Regions from separate parts of the Pseudomonas sp. GYB4201 genome, predicted to be linked through region 2. Evidence: predicted binding sites of a transcription regulator. Region 2 holds the regulator's gene; the other holds the start of a gene.

Region 1 (3,074 bases), on a different contig from region 2:
TTCATCTTCATCAGCAGCCCCTTGGCCAGCTCGATGCGCTTACGCTCGGCCAGCTGCTGGTCGCGGGCCTGCAGTTGCGCGCGCAGGGCCTGGTCGCTCTCGAAACGGGCCATGGCCACGTCCAGGATCGGCTGCAGCCGCTGGGCCTGGATGCCTTCGACGATGTAGGCGCTGACCCCGGACTTGATCGCCTGGCGCATCACCTGCGGGTCGTGTTCGTCGGTGAACATGACAATGGGGCGTGGCTGGTCACGGCTCACCAGCACCACTTGCTCCATCACGTCGCGGCCCGGTGACTCGGTATCGATCAGAATGACGTCGGGGCGCACCGTTTCGACGCGTGCCGGCAGGTCGATGGTCAGGCCCGACTCGTCGATCACCTCGAAACCGGCTTCCACCAACGCCGACTTCAGGCGCCCGACCTTGCGCGGGGTGTCGTTGATCAACAGGATACGCAGCATAGTGGTCGTCTCCCGTCAGTCATCGGCCAGGGCATGCAGGGCGAAGCTGCGCGCGTAGCCGGCAGGGTCGCTGCCGTCCCAGACCTTGCCATCGATCAGCTGGCTGCTGCGCAGGTCATCGCTGGCCACCGGCACCCCGACACTGGCGGCGGCCGCGCGGTACAACGCGGTCTGCTGCACCTGACGGGCGATGCCCAGGTAGTCCGGGTCATGGCGCAGCAGGCCCCAGCGGCGGAACTGGGTCATGAACCACATGGCGTCGGACAGCCACGGCTGGTTGACGCTGCCGCCGGCGAAGAAGCGCAGGGCGTGGGGGTCATGCCAGTGGTGGCCCAGGCCGTCATCGTAGTTGCCCAGCAGGCGCGGCTCGATGGCGGTCAATGGTGCGTCCAGGTACTCCTCGCCGCTGAGCAGCTGCGCGGTGCCACGCAGGTTTTCCGGGCTCTGCTCGATGAAGCGGCTGGCCTGCAGCACGCTGGCGACCAGGGCGCGGGCGCTGTTGGGGTGCTGGTCGACGAAGGCCTGGGTGCAGGCCAGGACCTTCTCCGGGTGGTCGGGCCAGATCGCCTGGCTGGTGCTGAGGGTGAAGCCCAGGCCCTGGTCCACGGCGCTGGCGGCCCAGGGCTCGCCCACGCAGAAGCCGTCGATGCGCTCGGCGCGCAGGTGCGCCACCATCTGCGGCGGGGGGACCACCACGCTGTCGACGTCGTCGAGCGGGTGGATGCCCTGGGCGGCCAGCCAGTAATACAGCCACAGGGCGTGGGTGCCGGTGGGGAAGGTCTGGGCGAAGGTCAGGCGTGCACCTTGCTGGTGCGCGTGGCGCGCCAGTGCCTCGGGGCTGGTCACGCCCACGGCCTGCAGGGTGGGCGACAGGTTGATGCTCTGGCCGTTCTGGTTGAGGCCCATCAGCACCGCCATGGCGCTGGCCGGGGTGCCGCCGATGCCCAAGTGCACGGCGTAGACCATGCCGTACAGGCTGTGGGCAGCGTCCAGTTCGCCACTCAACAGTTTGTCGCGCAGCCCGGCCCAGGACGCCTGGCGGTGCAGGTTCAAGGTCAGGCCGTGGGGCTGGGCGAAGCCCTGGGTGGCGGCGACCACCAATGGGGCGCAGTCAGTGAGGGCCATGTAGCCGATGTTCAGGCTGGTTTTCTCCGGCGCATCGCTGCCGGCCACCCAGGCCAGGGGGGTGTGGGGCTCGGTCATGGTTGGGGGTCCGTGTAAAAGTACCCAACGTGACGCAAGAGGTATGCCAGTGCACCGGGACGGTGCTGGATGCGGACGCCGCCTGCGGCAGCTGCTACGGGGGCGTAAATGTGGCTATAATGCCGGCCCCCGACGATCTTCCAACGAGTCATGCCTGCCCATGTATAACCTGGCCCGCCAGTTGTTGTTCAAACTCTCTCCGGAAACCTCCCACGACCTGTCCCTGGACCTGATCGGCGCAGGTGGCCGCCTGGGGCTCAACGGCTTGCTGACCAAGGCGCCGGCGCGCCTGCCCGTGACCGTCATGGGCCTTGCGTTCGACAACCCGGTGGGCCTGGCCGCAGGCCTGGACAAGAACGGCGCGGCCATCGACGGTTTCGCCCAGCTGGGCTTCGGCTTCGTCGAGATCGGCACGGTCACCCCGCGCCCGCAGCCGGGCAACCCCAAGCCGCGCATCTTCCGCCTGCCTGAAGCCACCGCCATCATCAATCGCATGGGCTTCAACAACCTGGGCGTCGACAACCTGCTGAACCGGGTGCGCGCGTCGCAGTACAAGGGCGTGCTGGGCATCAACATCGGCAAGAACTTCGACACCCCGGTGGAGCGTGCCGTCGACGACTACCTGATCTGCCTGGACAAGGTCTACGCCCACGCCAGCTACATCACCGTCAACGTCAGCTCGCCCAACACCCCGGGCCTGCGCAGCCTGCAGTTCGGCGAGTCGCTCAAGCAGCTGCTCGACGCCCTGGCAGCACGCCGCGAAGTGCTGGCCGTGCAGCACGGCAAGCGCGTGCCGGTGGCGATCAAGATCGCCCCGGACATGAGCGACGAGGAAACCGTGCAAGTGGCCCAGGCCCTGCTGGCCTCCGGCATGGACGCGGTCATCGCCACCAACACCACCTTGGGCCGCGAAGGCGTCGAGGGCCTGGCCCACGGTGACGAGGCGGGCGGTTTGTCGGGCGCGCCGGTGCGCGAGAAGAGCACCCACATCGTCAAGGTGCTGGCCGGCGAGCTGGCCGGGCGCATGCCGATCATCGCCGTGGGCGGTATCACCGAAGGCAAGCACGCGGCCGAGAAAATCGCCGCCGGCGCCAGCCTGGTGCAGCTGTACTCGGGCTTCATCTACAAGGGCCCGGCGCTGATCCGCGAGGCAGTGGACGCCATCGCCGCGCTGCCACGAGGCTGAAGGCATAAAAAAGGGGCCCTCGAAGGGGCCCCTGGGCTCTCGCCCGCCGCCCGTTAGGGCGCGCATGGTTGATCACGAAAATGTAAGAGAAAAATCGTCCTCGTCAGCCGACCGCGTGAAGTTCGTTGAGTCTGTGGATACCCGCAGTGCCGGTCATACCGTCCCAGTTGTCGCCGCGTCCTTCACGCCAGCCATTGATCCAGGCTTGACGAACTGACGGTAGA
Region 2 (3,074 bases):
CTGTCGGGCGGCGAGCGGCGCCGGGTGGAAATCGCCCGCGCGCTGGCCACCGCGCCCAAGTTCATCCTGCTGGACGAACCCTTTGCCGGTGTCGACCCGATCTCGGTCGGTGACATCAAGCAGATCATCCACCACCTCAAGAACAAGGGTATCGGCGTGTTGATCACCGACCACAACGTTCGCGAGACCCTGGATATCTGTGAAACCGCTTACATCGTCAACGATGGCCAGCTGATCGCCGAAGGCGATGCCGAGACCATCCTGGCAAACCAACTGGTGAAAGAGGTTTACCTCGGCCACGAGTTCCGCCTGTAACGGCGAGGTGTTTGGCTGGTTGCCCGGGGCGTGCCGCGAATTAATTGCGGTGTCGCTCTAGGCAAACACTTCGGTTTCAGGCATATAATTTGCTTACGACAAAAGCCGAGAGCCTCGGCGCCCGTAGTGGATGGCGCTTTGCGCCGGCGAATAAGGTGTTAAGCCCCTGCCATGAAACCATCGCTCGTCCTAAGAATGGGCCAGCAACTGACGATGACACCGCAGTTGCAACAGGCCATCCGCCTCCTCCAGCTCTCCACCCTGGACCTCCAACAGGAAATCCAGGAGGCCCTGGAATCCAATCCGATGCTCGAACGCCAGGAAGAAGGCGACGACTTCGACAACAGCGACCCCATGGCCGACAAGGCCGAGCAACAGGTCACGCCGGAAATCCAGGAGCCCAGCTACCAGGAAACCTCCGCCCCCACCGTCGACAACCTCGAAGACGGCGAGTGGAGCGAGCGCATTCCCAACGAGCTTCCCGTCGACACCGCCTGGGAAGACATCTACCAGACCAGCGCCAGCAGCCTGCCCAGCAACGATGACGACGAATGGGACTTCACTACCCGCACGTCGGCCGGCGAAAGCCTGCAGAGCCATCTGCTGTGGCAACTCAACCTGGCGCCCATGTCCGACACCGATCGCCTGATCGCGGTCACCCTGATCGACTGCATCAACAACCAGGGCTACCTGGACGAGACGCTGCAGGAGATCTGCGACTCCTTCGACCCGGAACTGGACATCGAGCTGGACGAAGTGGAAGCCGTGCTGCACCGCATCCAGCAGTTCGAGCCCGCCGGCATCGGCGCCCGCGACCTCAGCGAATGCCTGCTGCTGCAACTGCGCCAGATGCCCCCGCGCACGCCGTGGCTCAGCGAGGCCCAGCGCCTGGTGGCCGACTACATCGACCTGCTGGGCAGCCGCGACTACAGCCAGCTGATGCGCCGCATGAAGCTCAAGGAAGACGAGCTGCGCCAGGTCATCGAACTGGTGCAGAGCCTCAACCCGCGCCCTGGCTCGCAGATCGAGTCCAGCGAAGCCGAGTACGTGGTGCCCGACGTCATCGTGCGCAAGGACAACGAGCGCTGGCTGGTGGAGTTGAACCAGGAGGCCGTGCCGCGCCTGCGCGTCAACCCGCAGTACGCCGGCTTCGTGCGCCGCGCCGACACCAGCGCCGACAACACCTTCATGCGCAACCAGTTGCAGGAGGCGCGCTGGTTCATCAAGAGCCTGCAGAGCCGCAACGAGACCCTGATGAAGGTCGCCAGCCAGATCGTCGAACACCAGCGCGGTTTCCTCGACTACGGCGACGAGGCCATGAAGCCGCTGGTGCTGCACGACATCGCCGAGGCGGTGGGCATGCACGAGTCGACCATTTCGCGGGTGACCACGCAGAAATACATGCACACCCCACGTGGCATCTACGAACTGAAATACTTTTTCTCCAGCCACGTCAGCACCTCCGAGGGCGGAGAATGCTCGTCCACGGCGATCCGCGCGATCATCAAGAAACTGGTTGCCGCGGAAAATCAGAAAAAGCCATTGAGTGACAGCAAGATCGCTGGTTTACTGGAGGCACAAGGCATCCAGGTAGCCCGCCGCACTGTCGCCAAGTACCGTGAATCCCTAGGGATCGCGCCGTCCAGCGAACGCAAGCGGCTGATGTGAATCCTGGCAGCGCCAACGCGCTGCCAGTGGGCTTGCCGGATGTGCCACAGCGTTCCAGTGGCAGGTTAACCAACCTGTCTCTTTATGCACTGGCAATAAGGAGAAAGCGGTATGCAAGTCAACATCAGTGGACATCAACTGGTTGTGACCGACGCCATGCGCACTTACATCGGTGAGAAACTCGACCGATTGGAGCGCCATTTCGACAAGATCACCAACGTGCAGGTCATCATGGAGGTCGAGAAGCTGAAACAGAAAATCGAGGCCACCCTGCGCGTACCCGGTGGCGAAGTCGTGGCAAACGCGGAACATGATGACATGTACGCGGCCATCGACCTGCTGACCGACAAGCTCGACCGCCAACTCAAAAAGCATAAGGAAAAACAGCAGAGTCTGCTGCAAGGCCAGACCGCCCGCTGACACTCCCCCCTCATGATCCGACTTGAAAACATCCTGACCCCCGGCCGTTCCCTCGTGAACGCGCCGGGCGGCAGCAAGAAGAAAGTACTCGAACACATCGCCACCCTCATCGCCCGGGAAGTCCCGGGCCTTGAGATGCAGGTAGTGTTCGAAAGCCTGGTCGCCCGCGAAAAACTGGGCTCGACCGGTTTTGGCAACGGTATTGCCATCCCCCATTGCCGCCTGGTTGGCTGCACCACGCCGATCAGCGCCCTGCTGCACCTGGAGAACAAGATCGACTACGACGCCATCGACGGCGCCCCGGTCGACCTGGTCTTCGTGCTCCTGGTGCCCCAGGAAGCCACCAATGAACACCTGGCGTTGCTGAGCCAGATCGCCGGCATGCTCGACCGCGCCGACGTGCGCGAGCGCCTACGCTCGGCAAAGAGTAGCGACGCCCTCTACCAGGTTGTGCTGGACGAACAGAAAGGTCATTGACCATGCGCCTGATCATCGTCAGCGGCCGCTCCGGCTCGGGCAAAAGCACCGCGCTGGACGTGCTGGAAGACAACGGTTTCTACTGCATCGACAACCTGCCGGCCGGCCTGCTGCCGGAACTGGCCGAGCGCGCCCTGATCCGCACCGAGCTGGCCCAGCCGCTGGTGGCCGTGTCCATCGATGCGCGCAACCTG

The links. Region 2 encodes sigma-54, which starts transcription at its own class of promoters, with help from an activator protein. Its sites were predicted from a motif close to ANTGGCATNNANNTTGCTNT; they were not measured.
Region 1: the regulator sigma-54 is predicted to act here: its motif matches at 1,696-1,715, upstream of AC0Z2B_RS26885 (CmpA/NrtA family ABC transporter substrate-binding protein).

What each region holds. Positions count from the first base shown of each region.
Region 1 covers NZ_JBWGIG010000039.1:47,496-50,569, reverse strand. Annotated here, with positions in the region: gene AC0Z2B_RS26890 (ANTAR domain-containing response regulator) at 1-461, opposite strand, end outside; gene AC0Z2B_RS26885 (CmpA/NrtA family ABC transporter substrate-binding protein) at 477-1,664, opposite strand; gene AC0Z2B_RS26880 (quinone-dependent dihydroorotate dehydrogenase) at 1,825-2,850, shown strand; gene rmf (ribosome modulation factor) at 2,954-3,074, opposite strand, start outside.
Region 2 covers NZ_JBWGIG010000005.1:83,967-87,040, reverse strand. Annotated here, with positions in the region: gene lptB (LPS export ABC transporter ATP-binding protein) at 1-315, shown strand, start outside; gene AC0Z2B_RS06380 (RNA polymerase factor sigma-54) at 487-1,983, shown strand; gene hpf (ribosome hibernation-promoting factor, HPF/YfiA family) at 2,095-2,403, shown strand; gene ptsN (PTS IIA-like nitrogen regulatory protein PtsN) at 2,416-2,880, shown strand; gene rapZ (RNase adapter RapZ) at 2,883-3,074, shown strand, end outside.